DNA from 2 places in the Nocardioides pacificus genome. Region 1 is predicted to be linked to the other one. Evidence: predicted binding sites of a transcription regulator. Region 1 holds the regulator's gene; the other holds the start of a gene.
What was found. The regulator HrcA, encoded in region 1, represses chaperone genes, less so after heat shock. The targets are predictions, from matches to a motif close to TTGGCACTCGNNNNNNNCGAGTGCCAA.
Positions count from the first base shown of each region.

Region 2: the regulator HrcA is predicted to act here: its motif matches at 8,288-8,314, upstream of groES (co-chaperone GroES).

Region 1 covers NZ_BAAHCI010000015.1:943,861-958,369, forward strand. The annotation lists gene ACYU7L_RS23000 (phosphotransferase family protein) at 1-215, opposite strand, end outside; gene lepA (translation elongation factor 4) at 318-2,192, shown strand; gene ACYU7L_RS23010 (aminoglycoside phosphotransferase family protein) at 2,212-3,036, shown strand; gene ACYU7L_RS23015 (transcriptional regulator) at 3,008-3,328, opposite strand; gene ACYU7L_RS23020 (hypothetical protein) at 3,325-3,783, opposite strand; gene ACYU7L_RS23025 (MOSC domain-containing protein) at 3,910-4,560, shown strand; gene ACYU7L_RS23030 (CG0192-related protein) at 4,563-5,105, opposite strand; gene ACYU7L_RS23035 (AMP-dependent synthetase/ligase) at 5,293-7,113, shown strand; gene hemW (radical SAM family heme chaperone HemW) at 7,176-8,402, shown strand; gene ACYU7L_RS23045 (TM2 domain-containing protein) at 8,478-8,933, shown strand; gene ACYU7L_RS23050 (DUF3097 domain-containing protein) at 8,970-9,821, opposite strand; gene ACYU7L_RS23055 (GrpB family protein) at 9,920-10,531, shown strand; gene ACYU7L_RS23060 (MBL fold metallo-hydrolase) at 10,561-11,412, opposite strand; gene ACYU7L_RS23065 (DUF2470 domain-containing protein) at 11,530-12,225, opposite strand; gene hrcA (heat-inducible transcriptional repressor HrcA) at 12,368-13,390, shown strand; gene dnaJ (molecular chaperone DnaJ) at 13,460-14,509, shown strand, end outside.
Region 2 covers NZ_BAAHCI010000015.1:372,674-387,182, forward strand. The annotation lists gene tsaD (tRNA (adenosine(37)-N6)-threonylcarbamoyltransferase complex transferase subunit TsaD) at 1-694, shown strand, start outside; gene ACYU7L_RS20340 (hypothetical protein) at 897-2,129, opposite strand; gene ACYU7L_RS20345 (SigE family RNA polymerase sigma factor) at 2,126-2,713, opposite strand; gene ACYU7L_RS20350 (S-(hydroxymethyl)mycothiol dehydrogenase) at 2,817-3,917, shown strand; gene ACYU7L_RS20355 (MBL fold metallo-hydrolase) at 3,917-4,543, shown strand; gene ACYU7L_RS20360 (glycoside hydrolase family 3 protein) at 4,550-6,175, shown strand; gene ACYU7L_RS20365 (hypothetical protein) at 6,389-6,982, shown strand; gene ACYU7L_RS20370 (class I SAM-dependent methyltransferase) at 7,065-8,249, opposite strand; gene groES (co-chaperone GroES) at 8,481-8,777, shown strand; gene groL (chaperonin GroEL) at 8,858-10,480, shown strand; gene ACYU7L_RS20385 (GNAT family N-acetyltransferase) at 10,942-11,814, shown strand; gene guaB (IMP dehydrogenase) at 11,868-13,397, shown strand; gene ACYU7L_RS20395 (GuaB3 family IMP dehydrogenase-related protein) at 13,476-14,509, shown strand, end outside.

The DNA.
Region 1 (14,509 bases):
TGGGCCTTGCGGGAGGCCGCCTTCACGAAGACGCGTGACCCGTCGCGGGCGGTGAGCACCGAGGCGAAGCCCGGAGTGAAGCCGCCACCCTGGCTGGCCGCGTCCTCCACCGGGGAGCCGAGCCGCCCCTCGACCAGCGTCCGCACGTAGGGCGGCAGGGAGGGCCACTCGAGCCGACGGGCCGTGCGGCCGTGAGGGATGGCGGTGATGGACATGGGGCGCATCCTCCCAGAGTCGCCGGGTCGGGCATTCGGGCGAGCCGCCGCTGCATGGGAAGATGGTGCCTCCCGCCCCACCCGATCCGACGAGAGCAGTTCGTGGCTACTTCTTCGACCGCGCCCAAGCCGGGCAAGACCGATCCCGCGATCATCCGCAACTTCTGCATCATCGCGCACATCGACCACGGCAAGTCGACGCTCGCCGACCGGATGCTGCAGTACACCGGCGTCGTGGACGAGCGGGCCTCGCGGGCGCAGTACCTCGACCGGATGGACATCGAGCGCGAGCGCGGGATCACCATCAAGAGCCAGGCCGTGCGGATGCCGTGGACGGTGCCGGTCGACAACGAGCAGGGCGCCGAGCCCGGGGACTACGTCCTGAACATGATCGACACGCCGGGCCACGTCGACTTCACCTACGAGGTGTCGCGCTCCCTGGAGGCGTGCGAGACCGCCGTGCTGCTGGTCGACGCGGCCCAGGGCATCGAGGCGCAGACGCTGGCCAACCTCTACCTCGCGCTCAACGCGGACCTGCACATCATTCCGGTCCTCAACAAGATCGACCTCCCGTCGGCGCAGCCGGAGAAGTACGCCGCGGAGCTCGCCGGGATCATCGGCTGCGACCCCTCCGACGTCCTGCAGACCTCGGCCAAGACCGGGCTGGGCGTCCGCGAGCTGCTCAACGAGATCGTGAAGCAGACGCCGGCCCCCGTCGGGGACGCCGACGCTCCGGCGCGGGCGCTGATCTTCGACTCGGTGTACGACACCTACCGCGGCGTGGTCACCTACGTCCGGGTGGTCGACGGCAAGCTGAGCCACCGCGACCGGATCAAGATGATGTCGACCGGCGTCGTGCACGAGATGCTCGAGGTCGGCGTGATCAGCCCCGAGCCGGTCAAGGCGGGCGAGATCGGCGTCGGCGAGGTCGGCTACCTGATCACCGGCGTGAAGGACGTGCGCCAGTCGCGGGTCGGCGACACGGTCACCAGTCAGCACCACGGGGCCACCGAGGCGCTGGGCGGCTACAAGCACCCCAACCCGATGGTCTACTCCGGGCTCTACCCGATCGACGGCGACGACTACCCGACGCTGCGCGACGCGCTGGAGCGCCTGCAGCTCAACGACGCGGCGCTCGCCTTCGAGCCCGAGACCTCCGGGGCGCTGGGCTTCGGCTTCCGCTGCGGCTTCCTCGGCCTCCTGCACATGGAGATCACCCGCGACCGGCTCGAGCGCGAGTTCGACCTCGACCTGATCTCGACCGCCCCCAACGTGGTCTACCAGGTGATCATGGAGGACGGCTCCGAGCACACCGTCACCAACCCGAGCGAATACCCCGAGGGCAAGATCGCCGAGGTCCGCGAGCCCGTCGTCCGGGCCACGATCCTGAGCCCGAGCGACTACATCGGCACGATCATGGAGCTGTGCCAGACCAAGCGGGGCAACCTCCAGGGGATGGACTACCTCTCCGAGGACCGCGTGGAGATGCGCTACACGCTGCCGATGGGCGAGATCGTCTTCGACTTCTTCGACCAGCTCAAGTCACGCACCAAGGGCTACGCCTCCCTCGACTACGAGCGCACCGGCGAGCAGGCGGCCGACCTGGTGAAGGTCGACATCCTGCTCCAGGGCGAGCCCGTCGACGCCTTCTCCGCGATCGTGCACCGCGACGCGGCGTACGGCTATGGCGTGATGCTGGCCGGCAAGCTCAAGGACCTGATCCCGCGCCAGCAGTTCGAGGTGCCGATCCAGGCTGCGATCGGGGCACGTGTGATCGCCCGCGAGAACATCCGTGCGATCCGCAAGGACGTGCTCGCCAAGTGCTACGGCGGCGACATCAGCCGCAAGCGCAAGCTGCTCGAGAAGCAGAAGGAGGGCAAGAAGCGGATGAAGATGGTCGGCCGGGTCGAGGTGCCCCAGGAGGCCTTCATCGCCGCGCTGTCCAACGCGCCCACCGCGGACAAGAACAAGAAGTAGCCCGCACGGGATCCATGTCGTGCCCTCGTCCGCCTCGCCGCTCGAGCTGATCGAGGAGTGGGGGCTGCGCCCCGACGGCGCCCCCGTCCTCGGGCACCGGGCCCAGGTGGTGCCGGTGCGCACGAGCGGTGGGGCGCCGGCCGTGCTCAAGATCGCGGTGCAGGTCGACGAGACCGAGCACGAGTCGCTCGCGCTGCAGCACTGGCACGGTCGCGGTGCGGTCCGGCTGCTGCGCGCCGACCCGCGCCGCCGGGCGCTGCTGCTCGAGCGGGTGCACGCCGAGGACCTCGCCGAGCACTGGGACGTCGAGGCCTGCGAGATCGTGGCCGGTCTCTACCGCACCCTGCACGTCCCGGCGGTCCCGCAGCTGAGGTCCCTGGCCGAGCTCGCCGGTCGTTGGTCGACGGAGCTCGCGGCGCTGCCACGCTCCACGCCGCTGCCACGCCGGCTCGTCGAGCAGGCCGCCTCGCTCGCGGCGTCCTTCTCCCGCGACCCGGACACCGACGGGGTGACCGTGCACGGGGACCTGCACTACGCGAAGGTGCTCGCGGCCGATCGGGAGCCCTGGGTCGTGATCGCGCCCCGACCGCTGAGCGGGGATCCCCACGTCGAGCCCGGCCCGCTGCTCTGGCACCGGTGGGACGAGGTGCGGGCGAGCAGTGACGTCCGCGACGCCGTGCGCCGCCGCTTCCACGCGGTCGTCGACGCCGCCGAGCTCGACGAGGACCGCGCTCGCGACTGGGTGGTCGTGCGGGCCGTGGTCAACGCCGTACGCGACCTGGGCGCCGGGTCGGACCCCGACCTCACCCGATGGATCACGCTGGCGAAGGCGGTTCAGGGCTGAGGGCCGCACTCTCGGCGAGGATCTCGCGCAGGGCGGCGGCATGACGCTGATAGGCGCTGTGGCCCGAGCGGGTGATCCGGTACGTCGTGGTGGCCCCGCGTCCGCGGCCCGTCTTGCTGATCTTGAGGTAGCCGGCCTTCTCCAGCGCCGCCATCTGCTTGGACAGGTCGGAGTCGCTGATCCCGAGCTGCTCGCGCAGGAACGGGAAGCTCACCGAGGTGGCGCTGGCCAGCATCGCCATCGCCGCGAGCCGCTTGGGCGCGTGGATGACCGGGTCGAGGTCGCCGATCATCCGAGGCGCTCGCGGACCCGGCGGGCCGCCTGCGCGTAGAGGCGCTCGTAGGCGGCGAGGCCGACGGTGACGGCGACCCACGTCGTGGCGACGGCCGCCCAGGGGCCGAGGAGAGTCCAGGCGAGCGCCACGAGCGCCAGGACCACCGCCACGCCGACGGCGTAGCGCCGGAACGCGGAGCGGAACTCGGGGGGCGGCTGGCGCAGCGAGGGCAGGGCGCCGTGCCGGCGGGAGTACCACCGCAGGAAGGCCAGCTCGGCGACGAGCAGCGTGACCATGCCGACGGCGAACCACGCGGAGTCGCGCCCCCACGCGATCACGCCGACGAGCGCGGCCGCCCACGTGCCGGCCGCGGGCGGATACCAGCGCGGGGTCGGCGGATAGACGACGTACGGCGCGGCAGCCGCGCGCTCGACGTCGCGCAGCTGGGCGGCGATGTCCTGCTCACTTTCCATGGTGGAAAACTATCGCATCGCTTTCCAGAGTGGCAAGCGATGCCGGGAGTCGGGCCGGCCGGTCTGCACCAGTCGCGGTGTCTGAACCAGGTGGCGGCGAGCGTCGCTGCGGGGGACCATGTGCGGGTGCAGAGCTCCGGACAGGTCATCTCGGTCAACATCGGTCAGCCCGAAGGGGGCTCGTGGACCGGGCGCGTCGGGCGTACCTCGATCCGCAAGCGACCGGCTCCCGGCCCGGTCCGCATCGGCTGGCGCGGCCTCGTCGGTGACACGGTCAGCGACACGAAGTACCACGGCTTCGCGGAGAACGCCGTCTATGTCTTCGCTCGCGAGGACCTCGACCGGTGGGGCCGTGAGCTGGGACGCGAGCTGCCCGACGGGATGTTCGGGGAGAACCTCACCACGTCCGGCATCGACGTCAACGAGGCGCTCGTCGGCGAGCGCTGGAGGGTCGGCACCGCGCTGCTCGAGGTGGCCAAGGTGCGCACGCCCTGCAAGGTCTTCGCGGGCTGGATCGACGTGTCCGGGCTCGACGCGACCGGGTGGGTGAAGCGGTTCACCCAGGAGGGGCGGCCAGGCCCCTACCTGCGGGTGCTCGAGGAGGGTGTCGTCGAGGCCGGTGATGAGATCACCGTCGAGCACCGGCCCGACCACGCGATCACCGTCGCGATGATGTTCCGGGCGCTGACCACCGAGCGGGCGCTGCTGCCCGACCTGCTGGCCGTCGACGACCTGGCGCCGTCGGTGCTGGCCAAGGTGGAGAAGGCGGCCGGCTGAGCTCAGCGCGTGGCCACGACCGCCTCGCCGTCGGCCCAGATCGCCACCAGCTGGTCGCGACCGTCGGACAGCTCGCCCAGGACGGTGGCGATGCGCAGGCCCTCGGTCGGCGACGCGGTGTCGCCGCGGCGCTCCAGGCGCACGTCGAGCTCGCGCCTCTCGACCAGCTCGTCACCGTCGTACACCTCGAGCCGCGCCTGCTCCTGCTGAGCGGTGAGGGCGCCCTCGAAGCACGCCAGCGCCACCGGGTCGGCGGCGGCGTCATAGACCCAGCGCCTGCCCAGGACCGAGTGCTCCATGGTGCCGACCAGGTGGGCCTCCGCACCCACGAGCGGAGCGCCGCGATAGGTCAGGGCGACGTGGACCAGACTCGCGCCGCGACGCACGATGAACGCCTCGACGCCCACCTCGCCCGCCGGGTCGTCGAGCCGGTAGGTCCCGACCACCGTGATCTCGCCGGTGCCGCCCCAGGGTTGCCGGTCCAGCCAGCTGGTGAGCAGCTCGGGCTTCGAGGGGGTCAGGGTCGCGCGGTGGAGGATCGCCATGGAGCGACCCTAGGACACGCCCCAGGCGGGATCTCGGCGCGAAGCAGCACTACTCACGAGTAGAAAGCTTGAGACAAGCGGCCGATCGCCTCCCGTTCGCGGCTCGAGTGATCTAGGTTACGCACATAGCAGTCTGTGGGCCGGCTCACACCCTGGTGAGCGCCCACGGGAGGAGACAGGGAGCCCCATGCCGATCACGAATGACGCGTCCTTCATGGACACGATGCCGCGCAACGTCGCCGTGCAGTTCCTCGACCGGGTCGAGAGCAGCTCGGCGCGCGAGGCCTATCGCTTCCCCCGGGGCGAGGAGTGGGCCTCGGTCACGTGGCGCGAGGTGGGCGAGCAGGTCAGCGAGCTGGCCGCCGGCCTGATGGCGCTGGGCATCGAGCCCGAGCAGCGCGCGGGCATCGCCTCGAACACCCGGTTCCACTGGATCCTCGCCGACCTGGCGATCATGTGTGCCGGTGCCGCCACGACCACGGTCTACCCGACCACCAACGCCGACGACACGGCGTACATCCTCAGCGACTCCGAGAGCCGCGTCGTGTTCGCCGAGGACGACGAGCAGATCGCCAAGCTGCGCTCGCACCGCGCCGAGCTGCCGCACGTCTCGAAGATCGTCACCTTCGACGGCACCACCGACGGCGACTGGGTGATCTCCCTCGACGAGCTCGCCAAGCTGGGGCAGACCTACCTCGCCGAGCACCCGGGCGTGATCCGGACGATGGCCGAGTCGATCCGGCCCGACCAGCTCGCGACGCTGATCTACACCTCGGGCACGACCGGGCGCCCCAAGGGCGTGCGGCTGCGTCACTCCTCGTGGGTCTACGAGGGCGAGGCCATCAAGGCGCAGGACACCCTGCACGAGGACGACCTGCAGTTCCTGTGGCTGCCGATGGCGCACAGCTTCGGCAAGGTGCTGCTCTCCACGCAGATGGCCTGCGGCTTCGCCACCGCCATCGACGGCCGCATCGACCGGATCATCGACAACCTGGCCGTCGTGAAGCCGACGTTCATGGGTGCCGCGCCCCGCATCTTCGAGAAGGCGCACGGCAAGATCATCACGATGCAGGCCAACGAGGGCGGCGCGAAGGAGAAGCTGTTCAACCAGGCCTTCAAGGTCGGCCTCGAGGTCGACCGCCGCAAGCGCGACGGCAAGTCGATCCCGCTGGGCCTCAAGCTGCAGCACGGCCTCTTCGACAAGCTGGTCTTCTCCAAGGTCCGCGACCGCTTCGGCGGACGCGTCCGCTTCTTCATCTCCGGCGCCGCGGCCCTCAACCAGGAGGTCGCCGAGTGGTTCCACGCCGCGGGCATCCTGGTGCTCGAGGGCTACGGCCTCACCGAGACCTCAGCCGGCGCCTTCGTGAACCACCCGGAGGACTACAAGTTCGGCTCGGTCGGCAAGCCGTTCCCCGGCTCCGAGGTGAAGATCGCGGCCGACGGCGAGGTGCTGATCCGCGGCCCGCACGTCATGGAGGGCTACCACAACCTGCCCGAGCAGACGGAGGGGACGCTCGTCGACGGCTGGCTGCACACCGGCGACATCGGCGAGCTCGACGCCGACGGCTTCCTCAAGATCACCGATCGCAAGAAGGACCTGTTCAAGACCTCGGGCGGCAAGTACATCGCCCCGTCCTCGATCGAGTCGCAGTTCAAGGCGATCTGCCCCTTCGCCAGCCAGTTCCTGGTGCACGGCAACGACCGCAACTACTGCGTCGCGCTCGTCACGCTCGACCCCGACGCGATGGCCGACTGGGGTGCGCGCAACGGCATGGAGGGCGCCTCCTACACCGAGATCGTCCGGTCCGACGCCGTGCAGAAGATGGTCGACGGCTACGTCGAGCAGCTCAACGCCCGGCTCAACCGGTGGGAGACCATCAAGAAGCACGTGGTCCTCGACAACGACCTCAGCATCGAGTCCGGCGAGCTGACCCCCTCGATGAAGGTCAAGCGCAAGGTCGTGGAGCAGAACAACAAGGCCGTCATCGACAGCCTGTACGCCTCCTGATCGCTGGCTGATCAGGCTGGGCTGATAAGGCTGGGCCGGGTCGCCGGTGGGAGGATGGGGGGATGCCCTCCACTCCTCCTCCCGGCGAGCCCGCCCCCACGGACGGCTCCCTGCCGGAGTCCGCGCTGGAGGGGGTGGGCGCCCGGCCCTTCGGCTTCTACGTGCACGTCCCGTTCTGCCGCGTGCGGTGCGGCTACTGCGACTTCAACACCTACACGGTCTCCGAGCTCGGGCCGGTCTCCTCGGCCCCCGGCGCCTCGCGCGCGTCGTACGCCGACGGCGTGGTCGCGGAGGTACGACGCGCACGCCGCGTGCTGGGCGAGCGCGACGTGCCCGTGGAGACGGTCTTCCTCGGCGGCGGCACCCCCACGCTGATCGAGCCGGCCGACCTCGGACGCGTGCTGCAGGCGATCCGCGACGAGTTCGGCATCGTCGCCGGCGCCGAGATCACCACCGAGGCCAACCCCGACAGCGTCACCCCCGAGAGCCTGGCCGCGCTCCGGGAGGCGGGCTTCACCCGGCTCTCCTTCGGGATGCAGTCGGCCGTGCCGCACGTCCTGGCGACGCTCGATCGCACGCACGACCCGCTGCGCGTCCCCGGGGTGGTCGAGGCGGCGCGCGCCGCCGGCTTCGACGAGGTCAGCCTCGACCTGATCTACGGCACGCCGGGGGAGTCCCTGGCGGATTGGCGTACCTCGCTGGACGCGGCGCTGGCCTGCGCGCCCGATCACGTGTCGGCCTACGCGCTGATCGTGGAGGACGGCACGGCGCTGGCGCGTCAGGTGCGCCGCGGGGACGTGCCGATGCCTGACGACGACGACCTCGCCGACAAGTACCTCCTCGCCGACGAGGTGCTCGGAGCCGACGGTCTGGAGTGGTACGAGGTGTCGAACTGGGCGCGTCGCGAGCGCAGCCAGTGCCGCCACAACGTCCTGTACTGGAAGGGCGCCGACTGGTGGGGTGCCGGGCCGGGGGCTCACTCCCACGTCGGGGGTGTGCGCTGGTGGAACGTCCGCCACCCCGCGGCCTATGCGGCGCGGCTCGGCGACGACCTGAGTCCGGCCCAGGCCCGCGAGGTCCTCGGGCCCGAGGACCGCCGTGTCGAGCGGGTGCTGCTCGAGATCAGGCTGCGCAGCGGACTGCCGCTCGAGGTGCTCGACGACGGGGGACGCGCCGCGGTCCCCGACCTCGTCGAGCGCGGCCTCGTGGAGGTCGTCGCCGACCGCCTGGTCCTCACGCTGCAGGGCCGGCTGCTGGCCGACGCCGTGGTCCGCGACCTGCTCCCCTGAGGAGGTCCCTGGCAACACCCCGAGATCGCCCGCATTGCCCAGCCGCGGAGCCGGATCAGGACTAGGGTCGATGACATGAGCACAGGCCCCGACTTCAGCAAGCCCAACCCCGAGGATCCCAACGGGCAGCCGTCCGACCAGGGACAGGGACCGTCCTCGCACGGTGCCGATCAGCAGCCCTACGGAGCCGCGCCCGGCGCGCCTCAGTACGGTCAGCAGCCCTACGGCACCCCGCAGTACGGTCAGCAGCCCTACGGCGCCCCGATGGCCGGCGGCCCCGCGCCGTACGGCGTGCACCCCGTCACGGGCATGCCCTACTCCGACAAGTCCAAGCTGGTCGCGGGCCTGCTGCAGATCCTGATCCCGCTCGGGATCGGCCGCTTCTACATCGGCGACAGCCGCACGGGCGTCTTCCAGCTGCTGGTCACGATCTTCACCTGCGGTGTCGGCGCGATCTGGCCCTTCATCGACGGCATCATGATGCTCGTCGGCGATCCGGTGGACCAGAGCGGGCGCCCGCTGCGCAGCTGAGGCATCGCGCCTCGAGTCGCGCCGGCTGCGGACCGATCAGGGCGCCGTCACGAAGTCGATCAGCTCCTCGACCCGCCCGAGCAGGGCGGGCTCGAGGTCGGCGAACGAGTTGACCTTCGACAGCACGTGCTTCCAGGCGCGCGCGATGTCGGCCTGGTCGCGGTGCGGCCAGCCCAGGTGCTGGCAGATGCCCTTCTTCCACTCGATGCTGCGCGGGATCGTCGGCCACTGCTGCAGGCCGAGGCGGTCGGGCTTGACCGCCTGCCACACGTCGATGAACGGGTGGCCGACGATCAGCACGTGCTGACCGACGGGGGAGCGGGCGATGCCCTGGGCGATCCGGCTCTCCTTGGATCCCTTCACCAGGTGATCCACCAGCACGCCGACCTTGCGGTCCGGGCCGGGGCGGAAGTCGCGCAGGTGGTCGGCGAGGTCGTCGACGCCGCCGAGGAACTCGACCACCACGCCCTCGATGCGCAGGTCGTCGCCCCAGACCTTCTCGACCAGCTCGGCGTCGTGGCGCCCCTCGACGAAGATCCGGCTCTGGCGGGCGACGCGGGCCGGCGCGTCGTGGACGGCGACGGACCCCGACGCCGTCCGGGTGGCCTTGGCCGGGGCCTTGAGGCGGGTCGGCGGCGTCAGGATGACCGGCTTGCCCTCCAGCAGGAAGCCGGGGCCGAGGGGGAACGTGCGCCGCTTGCCGCGCCGGTCCTCGAGCGTCAGCGTCCGGATGTCGCGGTCGACCGCGACGACCTCACCGCACCAGTCGGTGGTCACCTCCTCGACGACCAGACCCAGCTGGGCCTCGGTCTCGACGGCGCGCCCGCGCTTGGGGGCGCGCCAGTCGGTGTTGAGGACGTCGGTGCCGTAGCGGTCGTGGGAGCTCACCGGGGCAACGCTAGGTCGCTCACCCGTCGGAGCCGGTGAGGCCACGCCGATGAGACCCACCCCACTGCTGTCCGGTCGGGAGCCGTAGCGTTCCGGGCATGCCGAGCCGCACCGAGATCGTCACGTTCGACGACCAGCCTCCGCCGCCCGGCGAGTCGCCCTGGGTGGACGGTGCGCGACCGGAGACCGGCGTCGCGGTCGTCGATCCGGACCCCGCCTGGCCGGAGCGGTACGACGAGCTGGCGGCGCGCATCCGGGGCGCGCTCGGCTGGCGGGTCCTCGACCTGGCGCACGTCGGCTCGACGTCGGTCCCGGGGCTGGCGGCCAAGCCGATCATCGACATCGACCTCACCGTGGCCGACACCGACGACGAGCCGGCCTACGTGCCGGCCCTCGAGGCAGCCGGCTTCGAGCTGCGGGTGCGCGAGCCATGGTGGTTCGGACATCGCGCCCTGCGCGCCGAGTCTCCCGCCTGCCTGCTGCACGTGTTCGGGCCGGACAGCCCCGAGCTGGTCCGGCACCGGCTCTTCCGGGACTGGCTGCGCGGCAACGCCGACGAGCGGGAGGTCTATGCCCGGGCCAAGCGGGAGGCGTCGGCCGCCGCCAGCGCTGCGGCGGAGCACATGATGCAGTACAACGCCCGCAAGGAGCGGGTGGTCCGCGAGATCTACCGGCGCGCGTTCGTCGCGTCGGGGCTGCTCGCGCCCTGACGCGTGGGCCTCGTGCGCTGCGGGCCGGCTCAGACGAGCGGCAGGTTGCGCTGCGCCCGGGGCAGGTGCTCGTAGCCGCGTCGGACGGCGTGGACCAGGTCCTCGCGCGGGTAGGGCCACTCGGCGGCCGCCAGCGCGTCGTCGACCGGCACACCACGGGTGGAGAGGTCGCGGATCGTCTCCGCCACGACGCCGAGCGCGGAGCGCTGCTCCTCCATGAAGTCCTTGCCGACGGGAGCGCCGTGGCCGGGGACCACGACGGTCGACGGGCCGGTCAGGTTGAGCACCAGGTCGAGGGCCAGCGGCCACTCCATCGGGTGGCAGTCCTGACCGAAGCCGGGGACCCCGGACTCCTCGACCAGGTCGCCGGTGAGCATCACGTCGGCGTCGGGCACTCGCACCACCACGTCGCCGGAGGTGTGCCCCTTGCCGGGGTGGACCAGCTCGACCACCCGGCCGCCGCCGAGGTCGACGGGCCAGACGGAGGAGAAGGTGTGGTCGGCGGCGACGATCTCGGTCGCCAGGACCTCCTCGCGGCGTGGATCGGCCGGATCGTCGCGGTAAGCCTGCTTGATCCGCTCCCCGGCCGAGACCGTGGCGGCCGCCGCGTCCTCGTGGGCGTGGATCGGCACCGCGCCGTACGCCGCGCGCAGGGCCGCGTTGCCGAAGGTGTGGTCGAAGTGCTCGTGGGTGTTGACGATGGCCACCACGTCCCCGGCCCCGAGGGCCCGCAGATCCGCAACGACCTCGCCTGCCGCGGCCGTCGAGGCATGCGTGTCGACCACCAGCAGCCCGTGCTCTCCGCCGATCGCGGTGACATTGACGTCGAACCATGCGTAGCGCGCGACCCAGACCCGGTCGGCCACCTCGGTGAACCTCATCGGGCCACCCTAGGCCCGCCCCCCACCACCACCTGTAACGCGGGGTTATCCGGACTGCCCAAGCGTCACGACGCTGCGGTAGATCGGATAACCCCGCGTTACATGGGGGGTGCGGGGTCAGGTGAGGCCGGAGTGGAGCTCTCGGCTGAGGAGCGCGCCGAGCTCGGCGCGGGAGCGAGCGGGGCGGGGGAACCACAGCCGGTGGGTGTGGGCGCCGTCGAGGTCGATCCAGTGCACCTCCACGCCGTCGCGGGTGAGGTCCGCGATCGCCGCGCCCGCGACGCTGCCCGGGCGCAGGCCGCGTGCGGTGGCCACGCTGTGGCGCAGCTCGGCCGGGTGGCTGTCATTGGTGTGCTCCACCACCCGGCGCAGGTAGCCGTCGTTGAGGTCGTGGTCGGAGCTGCGGAAGTGCGCGAGCGGTACGGCGCGGCTCGCGTGCCCGGCGGCGGCTGCCACCGACGCGGGCACCAGCTCCACGACGTGCGCCGTCGGGGGCGTGTCCTGGTGGCGGGGACGACCGGTCGCCCGCAGTCGCAGGGTGCCCGTCAGGGTGACCGACGACAGGGAGCTGGCGGTGTCGGCCCCGAGGGTGAGGCGCGCCTCCCGTCCGCATGCAGCGGCCAATGCCAGGGCGCTGTCAACGGGACAGGAGAACGCCGGCACGCCCGCGGTGTCGCGCACCGTGAGGTCGACGATGTCGTCGAGGTGGCGCAGGCCCTCGACCTCGAGGGTCGCGGTGCTCGGGCACGACAGCACCGCGCGGGCCTGTCCGGCGAGCACGTGGGGATCGTAGGGCTGCTGGGTGGCGGTCATCGCATCTCCTCATCGACTTAGGGGAGCCTAACCTCACTCGTCCCGGAAGGCCAGGGATGTCTCACCGGCTAGTAGTCTTGGCACTCAGTGCTGATGAGTGCCAGTGAGCAGCGTCTGGCGTCGAGGGTGAAGGGAGGCGTGAATGGTCGAGGACCGCCGACTCGCCGTCCTGCGTGCCATCGTCGAGGACTACGTGTCGACCGAGGAGCCGGTGGGGTCCAAGGCCCTGGTGGAGCGGCACAGCCTCGGTGTCTCGCCTGCGACGGTGCGCAACGACATGGCTGCACTGGAGGAGGAGGGGTTCATCACCCAGCCCCACACCAGCGCCGGCCGGGTGCCGACCGACAAGGGCTACCGCCTCTTCGTCGACCGCCTGACGACCGTCAAGCCGATGAGTGCCGCCGAGCGCCGCGCGATCTCGACGTTCCTCGACGGCGCCGTCGACCTCGACGACGTCGTCCAGCGCAGCGTCCGGCTGCTCGCCCAGTTGACGCGCCAGGTCGCCGTCGTGCAGTACCCCACGCTCTCGCGCAGCACCGTCCGGCACGTCGAGCTGGTCGCCATGACACCCTCGCGCCTCCTCGTGGTCCTGATCCTCAGCACCGGACGCGTGGAGCAGCGCCTGGTCGAGCTGGGCGCATCCTTGGGCGACGAGCAGATCGCCGACCTGCGCACCCGGGTCAACCGGGCCGCCACCGGCGAGCAGATCTCACAGGCCACCGCTGCGCTCCAGGCGCTCGCGGACGATGTCCCCCCTGACGACGCGGCGGTGACGGCCCAGGTCGTCGCCACCTTGGTCGAGGCGATGTCCGACCACCGCTCGGACGAGCGCGTCGCCGTGGGCGGCGCGGCCAACCTGGCCCGCTTCGGCGAGGGCTTCGACTCCGCCATCCGGCCCATGCTCGAGGTCCTCGAGGAGCACGTCGTGCTGCTCAAGCTGCTCGGCGAGGCCAGCAGCGGCGGGACAGTCACGGTCCGGATCGGCCACGAGGGGCCCTACCAGGAGCTCGCCAGCACCAGCGTCGTGGCCACCGGCTATGGGCCCGGTGAGCAGGCGCTGGCCACCCTGGGCATCGTCGGCCCCACCCGCATGGACTACCCCGGCACGATGGCCTCGGTGCGCGCCGTGGCCCGCTACGTCTCCCGGATCCTCGACGAGGCCTGACCGCAGCCAGCCGTCCCCCGAGTCTCAGACCATCAGCCTCCAGCAGCAGGAAAGAACAGGAACACCACCTTGAGCCAGGACCTCTACGAGCTCCTCGGCGTCGACCGCGACGCGGGGCCCGACGCCATCAAGAAGGCCTACCGGCGCCTTGCCCGGCAGCTCCACCCGGACGTCAACCCCGACCCCGAGACGCAGGAGCGCTTCAAAGAGGTCTCGCGCGCCTACGAGGTGCTCTCCGACCCGCAGAAGAAGGCCGCCTACGACCGCGGGGGCGACCCCTTCGGCGGGGGCGCCGCAGGCTTCGGCCAGGGCCAGGGCTTCTCGTTCACCGACATCATGGACGCGTTCTTCGGGGGCAACGCTCCCGGCGGCCAGGGTGGCGGTCGTGGGCCGCGCCCGCGCGTGCGACGAGGCCAGGACGCCCTGATCAGGCTCGAGATCGACCTCGCGGAGGCGGCGTTCGGCGTCACCCACGAGCTCAAGGTCGACACCGCGGTCGTCTGCACGACCTGTCACGGTGACGGCGCCGCTCCCGGCAGCGAGCCGGTGTCGTGCGAGACCTGCCACGGGGCCGGCGAGGTCGCCCAGGTCCAGCGGTCGTTCCTCGGCGAGATCCGCACCCTGCGCCCGTGCCCGGCCTGCCGCGGCTTCGGGTCGATCATCCCCGAGCCGTGTCGTGACTGCTCGGGCGACGGCCGGGTCCGCTCGCGCCGCAACCTGACGGTGAAGATCCCGGCGGGCGTCGACACCGGCACGCGCGTCCAGCTGCCCGACCAGGGTGAGGTGGGCCCCGGTGGTGGCCCGCCCGGCGATCTGTACGTCGAGATCCATGTCGCGCCGCACGAGGTGTTCGTCCGTGAGGGCAGCGACCTGCACTGCACGGTGTCGCTCCCGATGACGGCGGCCGCGCTCGGCACGACGCTGACCCTGCCGACCCTGGAGGCCGACGTGGTCGCCGCGGACGAGGAGAAGAAGACCGACCTCGAGACCGAGTTCGAGCTCGAGATCCGGCCGGGCACCCAGTCGGGCACCGAGCAGGTGCTGCGTGGGCGCGGCGTCCCCGGTCTGCGTGGCGTCGGACGCGGCGACCTGATCGTGACGGTCGTCGTCGAGACGCCC
Region 2 (14,509 bases), 570 kb from region 1:
CGTCGCGGTCGACCAGCTCGAGCACGGCCCGCTGCCCGAGCCGTGCCTGGCGATGCTGGTCTCCGGAGGGCACTCGAGCCTGCTGCGCGTCGAGGACGTCACGGTGGGCGTCGAGCCAATGGGATCCACCATCGACGACGCCGCGGGCGAGGCCTTCGACAAGGTGGCGCGGCTGCTGGGCCTGCCTTTCCCCGGCGGGCCGCACATCGACCGGGCCGCCCGCGAGGGCGACAGCGTCTACATCGACTTCCCCCGCGGACTGACCGCCCGCCGCGACCTGGAGCGGCACCGCTTCGACTTCTCGTTCTCCGGCCTCAAGACCTCGGTCGCCCGCTGGGTCGAGGCCCGCGAGCGCTCCGGCCAGCCGGTCCCCGTCGCCGACGTCGCCGCGTCGTTCCAGGAGGCCGTCTGCGACGTGCTGGTCCGCAAGGCCCTCGACGCCGCGGTGAGCGAGGGCATCGAGGACATCCTCATCGGCGGCGGGGTGGCCGCCAACTCCCGTCTGCGCGCCATGGCCGAGGAGCGCGCCGCCGCCAAGGGCATCCGCGTCCGCGTCCCGCGCCCCGGCCTGTGCACCGACAACGGCGCCATGGTCGCCGCCCTCGGCGCCGAGCTGGTCACCCGCGGCCGGCCCCCCTCGGCCCTCGACCTCCCCGCCGACTCCTCCCAGCCGATCACCACGGTGGTGGCGTAGTCCTCGCAGGCTCGGCCCTGCCGTTTGGTCCCCAACGGCAGTGATTTCGGGAGATGGCATGTCGTCTCTGACCAATCGGCGGGGTCTCCTGGCCGGGTGGCGCCGACGCATGCCGTTGGGGACCAAACGGCGACGATTTCCGGCCCGCCCCCGTCGTCTCTGACCAATCGACGCACGCCAGTCGCCGACGGCGGAGCCGCAGTCACGGACTGCGGTCTGCACCCAGGTAGTAGTACAGGTCCTCGTAGGGGCCGGTGGCGGTGTCGGCGGCCTGCTCGACGAGACCGTCGGTGCCCAGGCGCACCAGCCGGTGCTGGTCGCCGTCGATCACGGTAGCCAGCACCGTGCCCTCCGGCTCCCAGGCGGCCTGGACGAGCGTCAGCTGTCCGTTCCGGGGCTGCTCGTACGACGCGACGAGCTCGCCGCTGCGGGCGTCGAGGACATAGAGCTCCCGGGAGCCCAGCCCCTCGCTGTAGACCGAGTCGGCCAGGACGTAGCGCCCGTCGGGGCTGAAGCTGCGGAGCTTGTAGGTGCACTGGTCCCACGCGGGCACCCCCGGGTCGGCTGCGACGTCGATGACCCCGAAGCAGGCGCCCTCGCCGTCCTCGCCGGGCACCGCCGTCTGGACGGCGACCAGGTCCTCGGCCGACGCGGTCGCCTGCACGGCCACCACCCCGTCGAGCGTCGTGTCGGACTCGCCCGGGCCCGCGATCGCGAAGTCGACGTCCTCGCCTTCGCCGCGGGCATAGACGACCCGGTCGTCGCCCAGCACTCCGAGCGCCTGCACGAGCGGCGACACAGGGAAGCCCCTCGCGGACCCCTGCCCGGCCTCCGTCAGCGAGCGCAGGTACAGCGTCTGCCCACCAGCCTCGGTGGCGGTCCACGCCGCCGTCGACCGGTCGTCGCTGGTGACGAGGTCCTGGTTCGTCGCCGACCCGCCCTGCGGCGAGAAGTCCTCCGAGAGGTAGCGCACCTCGTCGCGCGACGGGCTCAGCGCCCACCACTGGCCGTCGGCCTCGCTCCAGACCATCGCCTGATAGCTCTGGTCGAGCTCGACCAGCCCCTCCCCGGGCAGCACCACCCCCTCCGGCGTGAAGTACTCGATCGCCGGGTCCTCGCCGCGCTCCAGCCCCTCCAGGGTCTCGGACGTCAGCGTCGTCCGCACCGGCTCCCGCTCGACCACCTCGGTCGGCGTCACCGGGTCGATCTCCTTCGACTGCGTCCCGTTGCCGCCGAGCAGCAGCACGGTCGGTGCGACCACGGCCAGCGCCGCGAGCGCCCCCGCCCCAGCAGCGATCCGCCGGTTGCGCCGGATCCGCCCGGCCCGCCCCCGCACGTCGCCAAGGGTCAGCGGGGCCTCGTGCATCCCCGCGACCTGGCGGTGCAGGTCGTCGCCGAGCAGCTCGGCGATTCGGTCGTCGTTCATCGGGCTCATCGCCCCTCCTCGAAGTGGCGCGGGTCCAGGGCCTGGGGTGCGCGGGTGCGCAGGGCGGCCAGGGCCCGGCTCGCCTGGGACTTCACGGTCCCCACGGAGATGCCCAGGATGTCGGCGGTCTCGGCCTCGCTCAGCTCCTCGTAGTAGCGCAGGACGACGACCGCGCGCTGCTTGCGGGGCAGCGTCTGCACGAACTCCCACAGCGCCGAGCCGCGCCCGTCGTCGTACTCGTCGACGACGTGGTAGGTCTCGGGCACCTCGTCGGTGGCGAACTCGCGGCGCTTCCACGCCCGGCGCCACAGGGAGTTGTGCTCGTTGACCATGATCCGTCGGACGTAGCCGTCGATCAGCTCGCGGTGCTGGACCTTGTCCCACGACAGGTACAGCTTGGCGAGAGCGGTCTGGACGAGGTCCTCGGCCGTGTGCCGGTCCCCGGTCAGCAGGTAGGCCGTGCGCAGCAGGCTGGGCTGGCGCGCGGCCATGTACGCCGAGAACTCGGCGTCCTGCGGTCGGGCCCGCTCGGCCACGGCCACCCCCACTCCCACATCGGGCCTCTCAGGCCCCGTGTCAGCGACGAAGTGCATGTCTCCTACCACCCTTTCGCGACCAAGACGCGACCGGGCAGCAGCAGGTTGCATTGTGCCGCTGATTAGCGTGGGGGCACACGACTTTCACGAAGGAGACACCATGCACAAGGTCAAGGGCGTCGTCGCGCGCGCCAAGGGACAGCCGGTCAGCCTCGAGACGATCCTGGTCCCGGACCCGGGCCCGGGCGAGGCGCTGGTCAAGATCCAGGCCTGCGGGGTCTGCCACACCGACCTGCACTACCGCGAGGGCGGCATCAACGACGAGTTCCCGTTCCTGCTCGGCCACGAGGCCGCAGGCATCGTCGAGGCGGTCGGCGACGACGTCACCGACGTCGCGCCGGGCGACTTCGTCGTCCTCAACTGGCGCGCGGTATGCGGCGAGTGCCGGGCCTGCAAGCGCGGCGACCTGCAGTACTGCTTCAACACCCACAACGCCACCCAGAAGATGACCCTCGAGGACGGCACCGAGCTCTCCCCGGCGCTGGGCATCGGCGCGTTCGCGGAGAAGACCCTGGTCGCCGCCGGTCAGTGCACCAAGGTCGACCCCGAGGCCCGCCCCGCGGCCGTCGGCCTGCTCGGCTGCGGCGTGATGGCCGGCATCGGTGCGGCGATCAACACCGGCGCCGTCACCCGCGGCAAGTCCGTCGCCGTCATCGGCTGTGGCGGCGTCGGCGTGGCCGCGATCGCCGGCTCCGCGCTGGCCGGTGCGAGCCCGATCATCGCGGTGGACATCGACGCCAAGAAGCTCGAGAAGGCCAAGGCGATGGGCGCGACGCACACCGTCGACTCCTCGAAGGTCGACCCGGTCGAGGAGATCAAGCGGATCGCCGCGGAGACCTACGACGGTGCCGACGGCGCCGACGTCGTGATCGAGGCCGTTGGTCGTCCGGAGACCTGGAAGCAGGCGTTCTACGCCCGCGACCTCGCCGGCACCGTCGTCCTCGTGGGCGTCCCCACGCCCGACATGCAGATCCCCGAGATCCCGCTCATCGACGTGTTCGGTCGCGGCGGCTCGCTCAAGTCCAGCTGGTACGGCGACTGCCTGCCCAGCCGCGACTTCCCGATGCTCGTGGACCTCTACCAGCAGGGGCGCCTCGACCTCGACGGCTTCGTCACCGAGGAGATCGCGATCGACGGCGTCGAGGCGGCGTTCGAGCGGATGCACCACGGCGACGTGCTGCGCTCGGTGGTGATCCTCTGATGAGCGACCAGAGCACCGGCTCGCTGCGCGTCGACCACGCGGTCGTCTCTGGCACCTTCAGCCTCGACGGCGAGACCCACCAGGTCGACAACAACATCTGGGTGGTGGGCGACGACCGCGAGTGCGTGGTCATCGACGCGCCCCACGACGTCGAGGCGATCCTCGCGGTGGTGGGGGAGCGCAAGGTCCGCGCGATCGTGTGCACCCACGCGCACGACGACCACGTCCGCGTCGCGCCCGCGCTGCGCGAGCGCGTGGTCGCGCCGATCCTGCTGCACCCCGACGACCGGGTGCTGTGGGAGCTGACCCACACCGACGAGCTGTGGGACGTGGACATGGCCGACGGCCAGGACATCGAGGTGGCCGGCACCACGCTCCGGGTGCTGCACACGCCCGGCCACGCGCCGGGCGCGGTGTGCCTCTATGCCCCCGAGCTCGACTGCGTCTTCACCGGCGACACCCTCTTCCAGGGTGGGCCGGGTGCCACCGGGCGCAGCCACTCGGACCGGCCGACGCTGGAGTCCTCGATCCGGGCCAAGCTCTACGGCCTGCCCGAGGAGACGGTCGTCCACACCGGCCACGGCGACGACACCACGATCGGGGCGGAGAAGGCCCTCCTCGGCTGACGGGTGATGCGCTCCCGCACCGGACTCCTCCTCGCCTCGCTCCTGCTGCTCGCAGGCTGCTCGGCGACGCCGGGGGACGGTGCGGGAGAGCGCCCGACCACGGACGAGTCGGCGGTGACCGACACCGACGGGACCCGGTCGGCGCCGACCTCGCCCGCAGCGGCCCTCGGTCTGCGTGCCGGCTGGGGGCCGACCGCCGAGGAGCTCGACCGCGCCGCGCGCGACGTACGTCGCCTGCCGCTGCCGGCGCTCGCCGGCCAGCTGATCGTGGCGAGGTACGACGGCACACGCGCGCCGGTCGACCTGGTGCGCCGGCTCCATCTCGGCGGGGTCGTGGCGTTCGAGGAGAACGTCGCCTCCGCCGCCGCGATCCGCACCGCCAACCGGACGCTGCACAGCTCGGCGCGCTCGCGCGGCTGGCCGCTGTTCGTCGCTGTCGACCAGGAGGGCGGCCTGGTCGCTCGGCTGCGCCACGGCGTCACCCCGCTGCCGGCGTTCATGTCGACGGGGGCCGCCCGTGACGTCTCGCTCACCGCCGCGGCCCACGAGGTGCTCGGCCGGCAGCTGCGCGGCCTCGGCTTCACCGTCGACCTGGCCCCGGTCGCCGACGTGACGGTCGGCCCCCAGGACCCGACGATCGGCTCCCGCTCGGCCGGGTCCGACCCCGAGGTGGTGGCCCGCCAGGTGCTCGCCGGCGTCGAAGGACTGAGCGCCGGCGGCGTCGTGCCCGTCGCCAAGCACTTCCCCGGCCACGGCTCGGTGAGCGCCAACAGCCATCAGGTGCTCCCGGTCCAGCGTCGATCCCTGCGTCGGCTCGCCGCGGTCGACCTGGTGCCGTTCCGCCGACTCGTGGCCGCCGGCGCCTCGTCGGTGATGATCGCCCACCTGGACGTGCGCGCGGTCGACCCTGGAGTCCCGTCGTCGCTCTCGCGGCCGGTGATCACCGGGCTGCTGCGCGAGCGGCTGGGCTTCGACGGACTGGTCGTCACCGACGCCCTGGACATGGCCGGCGTCGCCGCCACTCACGACAGCGCCGCCGCCGCCGTGGCCGCGGTGCGCGCCGGCGCCGACGTCGTGCTGATGCCGCCCGATCCCGCCGCGGCCCGCGCGGGGCTGGTCCGTGCGGTGCGCAGTGGCCGTCTCACGCGGGGCCGTCTGCAGCAAGCGGCAGCCCGGCAGGTCGCGCTGCTGCGCCACCAGTCGGATCACCCGCCGGCGCCCGGTCGCGTGCCCGACGCCCGGGCGTCCGCGGCCCTGTCGCGGGCTGCCGTGACCCTCCTGCGCGGGCCCTGTCGGGGTCGGCTGGTGGGACGCACCATCACCCTCGTCGGCGACGCGGGGGCTCGGCCGGTGCTGGTCCGCGCGGCGCGGCGCGCCGGTCTGCGGGTGGGGCGGGGAGGCACGCGCGTCGACCTGCTGGGGTACGGCGACCGTCCCCGCGCGGGCAGCCACGTCGCGGTCGCGCTGGACACGCCGTACGTCCTGGCGCGGTCGAGCGCACGGGTCCGGCTGGCGACGTACGGCGTGACCGACGGCGCGATGCGGGCGCTGGTCGACGTGCTGACGGGGCGGATGCGGGCGATCGGCCGGCCGCCGGTGCGCGTCGCCGGCCTGCGGCCCCCGCGCTGCTGAGCCCTGGCGCACGCGCCCTGGCGCCACGCTCAATAGGGTCTTTCGGTCCCTAATCGGGGGGCCTGTCGGGCCCGGATTGTCCCGACCGGTGGGGGTCTTGCTGCCGTTCCAGGTGGGTCCCCATGGCCCTGAGAGCGGCCGCGAAACCCGTTTAGCGTTCAACTCATCACCGCAGGGACGTTGGGTTCCCTGCATCTCGCTAAGGAGAAACCCATGCGCTCCACCCTCGACAAGCTCATCTCGTGGACCGGCGTCCTGCTGGCCGTCGTCCTGATCGCCGCCGGCGGTCTGCTCACCTGGGCCAACGTCTTCATCGGCGACCAGGTGCACGACCAGCTGGCGATGCAGGACATCACGATGCCGGAGAAGGAGGCGCTGGAGACCGAGGAGCAGCACGAGGCTCTCGACCAGTACGCCGGCCAGCAGCTCACCACCGGTGACCAGGCCCGCGCCTTCGCCGACCACTACATCCTGGTCCACATGAACGCCTCCAGCGACGGTCGCACCTACGAAGAGGTCAGCGGCGAGTTCATGGCCCTCAAGGCCAACCCCGACGCCGACCCGGCCCAGGTCGAGGAGCTCGGCGCCCTGCGTCAGAGCCTGTTCATGGGCAACACGCTGCGCGGCCTGCTGCTCTACGGCTTCGCCTTCGCCACGATGGGCACCATCGCCGGCTACGCCGCGATCGCCGCCTTCGTCGGTGGCGCCGCCCTGCTGATCCTCGCCGGGCTCGGCATGTGGCACGCCAAGAAGGTCAAGAACGCCGACCTTCCCCCGGCTCGCCGGGCGGCCCCCGCCGGGGTCTGATCCAGCGGCAGCACCAGCAGCTCCAGCAACACACGAACGGCCGGGCGGTGAGCGATCACCGTCCGGCCGTTCGGCATCTCTCCTACAGGGGGCGCACGAGCAGCGCCACGCCCTTGCCGTCGAGCCGGGTCAGCACCAGCGTCGCCTCGTGGTCGCCCGCGAGCGCCAAGCGCTTGCGCAGCTGCTCGGGGACGATGTCGACGCCGCGCTTCTTGATCGTCAGCCGTCCCACGCCCCGCTCGCGCAGCGCCGCCTTGAGCGGCTTCTCGCGGTAGGGCAGCTCCTCGAGGACCTCGTAGCCCCGCGCGAACGGCGTGCGGAACGCATCGTCGCCGGTGACGTAGGCGATGTGCTCGTCGAGCAGCCCGCCGCCGACGAGCGCGGCCACCGCTGTGACCAGGCCCGCACGGATCACCGCCCCGTCCGGCTCGTAGAGGTAGCGGCCCAGCTCCCGCACCGGCCGGTCGTGACCCTGGAACGGGTCGTCCTCCTCGGTCAGCGTGGCCAGCCCGCCGTCGCCGATCACGGTCGCGCGCCGCGCGGCGGTGGCGAGGTACGGCGACCACAGTGCGGCCTCCTTCACGTCGCCGGCGTCGCTGACCCACTCCGCCTCGACGCCGTCGGGGACCAGCTCGTGGGGGATCCCGGGGGCGACCTTGACCACGGAGCGCCGCGCGAGCAGCGAGGTCACGAACGACCAGGGCGGGGTCCAGCCCTCGACGTCGAAGACCCGGCCCCGGGCCGAGCGGCGCGCCGGGTCGGCGAAGGCCACGCCGAACGCCTCGGTGTCGACGGCGGTGACGTCGGCCACCATCACCGCGCCCTCGAGTCCGAGCGCGGCGAGGTTGGCCTCGGCCACCGCCACGCGGACCGGGTCCTGGTCGATCCCCGCGGCGGTCAGGCCCGCCTCGCAGAACGCGATCAGGTCGCCGCCGATCCCGCAGCCCAGGTCGATGACCGAGGACGGGGCGGCCGCGGCGATCCGGGCGGCGCGGTGCTGGGCGACCCGGTGCCGGGTGGCCTGCTCGAGCGCGTCGGGGGTGAAGTACATCCGCACCGCCCGCTCGCCGAACTTCGCCACGGCGCGGGCGCGCAGCTGGACCTGGGTGAGCGCCGCCGCGGCGTGGGCCGGGTTGGCCTCGAGGCGTCGTACGGCGGAGGCGGAGCGGACGGGGTCGCCCAGCGCGTCGGCATAGGCATGCGTGGCCTGCTCCAGGACCCGCTGTCCGGGGTCGGTGAGCAGCCAGCGGAAGTCGTCGAGGTCCACGCGGGGATCCTGTCACGGGCTACTGGACTGGAGGTGTTCTGGCACTCCGTTGGGTCGAGTGCTAACGTCTGTTCTGGCACTCTCACCATGAGGGTGCCAGTGCTTGCAACGTGGTGCGACCCCCGCGACGGCGTACCTCCGAGCAGGCTCAACACGTGCCGGGAGCGGTCTCGATTGAAGAGCGCTCCCACTTTCGAGTCAGACCTAGTGGAGAAAGTGGAGGTCGACATCGTGTCGGTCAACATCAAGCCTCTCGAGGACCGCATCGTCGTCAAGCCCCTCGACGCCGAGCAGACCACGGCTTCCGGCCTGGTCATCCCCGACACCGCCAAGGAGAAGCCCCAGGAGGGCGAGGTCGTGGCCGTTGGCCCCGGCCGCTTCAACGAGGACGGCGACGAGCGCATCCCCATGGACATCTCCGTGGGCGACAAGGTCATCTACAGCAAGTACGGCGGCACCGAGGTCAAGTACGCCGGCGAGGAGTTCCTCATCCTCTCCGGGCGCGACGTCCTCGCCATCGTTTCCTGATTTTCCCTGGGTCGTGTGCCTGAGGACGTGCTGACGCGCGGCCTCGGGCACACGGCCCGATCGCTTTCACGAGGAGAGCCATGCCCAAGATCCTGGAGTTCGACGAGAACGCCCGCCGCGCGCTCGAGCGCGGCGTCGACGCTCTCGCCAACGCCGTCAAGGTGACGCTCGGCCCGAAGGGCCGCTACGTCGTCCTCGACAAGAAGTGGGGCGCCCCGACCATCACCAACGACGGTGTGACCGTCGCTCGTGAGATCGAGCTGGACGACCCGTTCGAGAACCTCGGTGCACAGCTGTGCAAGGAGGTCGCCACCAAGACCAACGACATCGCCGGTGACGGTACGACGACCGCGACGGTCCTCGCCCAGGCGATGGTGCACGAGGGCCTGCGCGCCGTGGCCGCCGGCGTCAACCCGATGGGCCTCAAGCGCGGCATGGACGCCGCGGCCGAGGCCGTCGGCGACGCGCTGCGCGACGCCGCCCGCGAGGTCGAGTCCAAGGAGGACATGGCCTCGGTCGCCACGATCTCCTCGCGCGACAGCGTGATCGGCGAGCTGCTCGCCGAGGCGTTCGACAAGGTCGGCAAGGACGGCGTGATCACCGTCGAGGAGTCCAACACCATGGGCACCGAGCTGGAGTTCACCGAGGGGATGCAGTTCGACAAGGGCTACATCTCGCAGTACTTCGTCACCGACCCCGAGCGGATGGAGGCCGTCCTCGACGACCCCTACATCCTGCTGCACCAGGGCAAGATCTCGGCCGTCGCCGAGATCCTCCCGCTGCTGGAGAAGGTCATCCAGTCCGGCAAGCCGCTCTTCATCCTCGCCGAGGACGTCGAGGGCGAGGCCCTGTCGACGCTGGTGGTCAACAAGATCCGCGGCACGTTCAACGCCGTCGCCGTCAAGGCTCCCGCCTTCGGTGACCGCCGCAAGGCGATGATGCAGGACATCGCCACCCTCACCGGTGGCCAGGTCATCGCCCCCGAGGTCGGGCTCAAGCTCGACCAGGTCGGTCTCGAGGTGCTGGGCAAGGCCCGTCGCGTCGTGATCACCAAGGACAACACCACGATCGTCGACGGCGCCGGTGACGCCGCCGAGGTCGAGGGTCGCGTCAACCAGATCAAGGCCGAGATCGAGAACACCGACTCCGACTGGGACCGTGAGAAGCTCCAGGAGCGCCTCGCGAAGCTGGCCGGCGGTGTCTGCGTGATCAAGGTCGGCGCCGCCACCGAGGTGGAGCTGAAGGAGAAGAAGCACCGCATCGAGGACGCCGTCTCCGCGACGCGCGCCGCGATCGAGGAGGGCATCGTCGCCGGTGGCGGCTCCGCCCTCATCCACGCGGTCAAGGTCCTCGAGGACAACCTCGGCCTCACCGGCGACGAGGCGGCCGGCGTGCGCGTCGTACGCAAGGCTGCCGACGAGCCGCTGCGCTGGATCGCCGAGAACGGTGGCGAGAACGGCTACGTCGTGACCACCAAGGTCCGCGAGCTCGGCATCGGCAACGGCTACAACGCCGCCACCGGTGAGTACGGCGACCTCGTCGCGCAGGGCGTCCTGGACCCGGTCAAGGTCACCCGCTCGGCGCTGGTCAACGCGACCTCGATCGCCGCCATGCTCCTCACGACCGAGACCCTGGTCGTCGAGAAGCCCGAGGAAGAGGACGACGCCCCGGCCGCTGGCCACGGGCACGGCCACGGCCACTGATCCGCACCTCGCACTGAGCACCACCAGCACTCCCCGGCCGGGTATCGGCCGGGGAGTGCTGCATTTCGGTCGGCGTGCGGCGGCGGGGAGCAACGGCCGCCGTTTGGTCCCCAACGGAAGCGAAAAGCGTCCTGGACCTGTCGTCTCTGACCAATCGGCGACCCTCACTACCCCCGACCGGCCCGCCGCCCGCCCGCGGCGCGCCGTACGTCGCTGCGGACCTCGCCGATTGGGCAGAGACGACATGTCTCCGCCTGAAAATGCCGCCGTTGGGGACCAAACGGCGGCCCTCCCGGCGCCTGCCCCAGCCGTACGGCGAACAGCGGTGTGCGCACGCTCACGCCACCCGTCACGCCGCTGAAACACGGGGGACCCGGGTCGGCAACGCCACGGGCGGAGGCTGGGCGCCTGTCGTCGGTGGAGGGGAAAGGGACACGATGCTCTGGAGAGTCCGTACGAACATGCCCGACCGGCCCGGGGCCCTGGCGGTGCTGGCCCGCAGCTGCGGGGACGCGGGCGTCAACATCCTGGGACTGCAGATCTTCCCTGGCGTGGGGTCGGTGACCGACGAGCTGGTGCTCCGCACGCCCGACGACTGGGGGATCGCGGACCTGACCGGCCTGGTCGAGGGATCGGGGGCCACCATGGTGCAGGTCCTGGCGTGCACCGAGGCGGCGCTGGTCGACCAGCCTGCGCGCTACGTGCAGGCAGCTCGCACGATCCTGGCCAACCCCGCGGGCTTCCCCGAGGTGGTGGCGCAGCTCTTCGACGCCGAGGCCGACCCGGCCGGGCCGGACGCCCCGGTCCAGGACGTGATGGACCTGACCGTCGGCGACATCCAGGTCCAGGTCCGGCGGACGGCCCCGTTCACCGCGACCGAGCACGCCCGTGGCGCGGCGATGGCCGACCTGGTCACCGACGTGCTGCACCGCAGTCGGGAGGCCGCGATGGTCCCCAACCTGACCCGGCGGCTCGGCACCGGCGCCACTGCGTCGTACGACGTGGTGGGCGACACCGTCTCCGCGATCGTCGAGCAGGCCGTCGTGGGGATGGCGCAGGTGCAGGCCGAGAAGGACGAGCCCGGTGTGCGCGAGGTCAGCCTGCGCGTGGACCCCGCCTGGCAGCGCCGCGGGATCGGGACCCGGCTCCTCACCGACGCCGCCCGGCTGGCCTGTGCCCAGGGCGCCTCGGAGATCGTGCTGGCGACCCGCGCGGACAACCAGGCGGTGCTGCCGATGGTGCTCGCGGCGGGCCTGCGCGGCCGGATCCGGATGGCCGCCGACGTGCTGACCGTCCGCGTGCCGGTCCGCGACCTCAAGCCGTTGGGGCTCTGAGCCCGGGCGCCGATAGACTGGGGGCTTCCGCCACACGAAAGGCTCGTGCCACCTTGACCTCTGCTCCCGCTGGCGCAACCGACGGTGTCCCCGAGAAGTTCGCGGCGCTCGGCCTGACCTACGACGACGTCCTGCTGCTGCCCGGTGAGTCCGACCTGGCGCCCTCCGAGATCGACACCACCTCGCGGCTCACCCGCGAGATCAGCCTGAAGGTGCCGCTGGTCTCCGCCGCGATGGACACCGTGACCGAGTCCCGGATGGCCATCGCGATGGCCCGCCAGGGCGGCCTGGGGGTGCTGCACCGCAACCTCTCGATCGAGGACCAGGCCTACCAGGTGGACCTGGTCAAGCGGACCCAGACCGGGATCATCTCCAACCCGATCACCATCGGCCCCGACGCGACGCTGGAGGAGCTCGACAAGATCTGCGGCGAGTTCCGGGTCTCCGGGCTGCCGGTCGTCGACGCGGGCCAGCGCCTGCTCGGCATCATCACCAACCGCGACCTGCGCTTCACGCCCGTCGCGGAGTGGGCGACCACCAAGGTCGCCGAGGTGATGACCAGCGAGGGCCTGGTCACCGGCCCGATCGGGATCTCGCGCGACGACGCGACCCTGCTGCTGCGCCGCCACAAGAAGGAGCGGCTGCCGCTGGTCGACGACCAGGGTCGCCTCGCCGGACTGATCACGGTCAAGGACTTCGTGAAGTCCGAGCAGTTCCCGCACGCCAGCAACGACGCGGACGGCCGGCTGATGGTCGGCGCCGCGATCGGCTACTTCGGCGACGCCTGGGAGCGGGCCACCCGCCTGATCGAGGCCGGCGCCGACGTGCTGGTCGCCGACACCGCCCACGGCCACGTCCGGATGCTGCTCGACATGGTCCGGCGCCTCAAGACCGACCCGGCCACCCGCCACGTGCAGGTGATCGGCGGCAACGTCGCCACCCGCGCCGGCGCCCAGGCGTTCGTCGACGCGGGCGTGGACGCCGTCAAGGTCGGCGTCGGACCCGGCTCGATCTGTACGACGCGCGTGGTCACCGGCGTGGGCGCCCCCCAGGTCACGGCCGTCTACGAGGCGTCGCTGGCCTGCAAGCCGGCCGGCGTCCCGGTCATCGCCGACGGCGGCATGAAGCACTCCGGTGAGATCGCGAAGGCCCTGGTCGCCGGGGCCGACGCGGTGATGCTGGGCTCGATGCTCGCCGGCTGCGACGAGTCGCCGGGCGAGCTGGTCTTCGTCAACGGCAAGCAGTTCAAGGCCTACCGCGGCATGGGCTCGCTCGGCGCGATGTCGAGCCGGAGCAAGAAGTCCTACTCCAAGGACCGCTACTTCCAGGCCGAGGTCGTCAGCGACGACAAGATCATCCCCGAGGGCATCGAGGGCCAGGTCGCCTACCGCGGCCAGCTCGGCGCCGTCGCCCACCAGCTCGTGGGTGGGCTGACGCAGTCGATGTTCTACGTCGGTGCGCGCACCGTGCCGGAGCTGCAGGAGAAGGGCCGCTTCGTGCGCATCACCGCGGCCTCGCTCAAGGAGAGCCACCCCCACGACGTGCAGATGACCGTCGAGTCGCCCAACTACCACGGAATCTGAGTCTCGACAGGCTCGACCACCGAGTCTCGACAGGCTCGACCACCGAGTCTCGACAGGCTCGACCACCGAAGGAATCACATGACCGACATCGAGATCGGCCGGGCCAAGCGCGGCCGGCGCGCCTACTCCTTCGACGACATCGCGATCGTCCCCTCGCGGCGTACCCGTGACCCCGAGGAGGTGAGCATCGCCTGGCAGATCGACGCCTACCGCTTCGACCTGCCGATCATGGCCGCGCCGATGGACTCGGTGATGTCGCCGGAGACCGCGATCGCCTTCGGTGAGTACGGCGGGCTCGGCGTGCTCAACCTCGAGGGGCTGTGGACGCGCTACGAGGACCCGCTGCCGCTGCTCGAGGAGGTCTCGGGCCTGCGCGGCATCGACGCCACCCGCCGGATGCAGCAGATGTATGCCGAGCCGATCAAGGCCGAGCTGATCACCGCCCGCCTCCAGCAGATCCGCGACGCCGGCGTGACGGTGGCCGGCGCGCTCTCCCCGCAGCACACCAAGGAGTTCGCCAAGACCGTCGTCGACGCGGGCGTCGACATGTTCGTGATCCGCGGGACCACGGTCTCGGCCGAGCACGTCTCCTCGCAGGCCGAGCCGCTGAACCTCAAGGAGTTCATCTACGAGCTCGACGTCCCGGTCATCGTCGGGGGCTGCGCGACCTACCAGGCGGCGCTGCACCTGATGCGCACCGGTGCCGCGGGCGTGCTCGTCGGCTTCGGCGGGGGAGCGGCCCACACCACCCGCACCGTGCTCGGCGTGGCCGTCCCGATGGCCTCGGCCGTCGCCGACGTCGCGGCCGCGCGCCGCGACTACCTCGACGAGTCCGGCGGGCGCTACGTCCACGTCATCGCCGACGGCTCGATCGGCCGCTCCGGCGACCTGACCAAGGCCGTCGCCTGCGGCGCCGACGCGGTGATGGTCGGCTCGCCGTTCGCGCGCGCGACCGACGCGCCCGGTCGCAGCTTCCACTGGGGCGCCGAGGCCTGGCACAGCGAGCTGCCGCGCGGCGAGCGCGTCGAGTTCGAGCCGGTCGGCACCCTGCAGGAGATCCTCTTCGGTCCCTCTCGCACGGCCGACGGCACGATGAACCTCGTCGGCGCGCT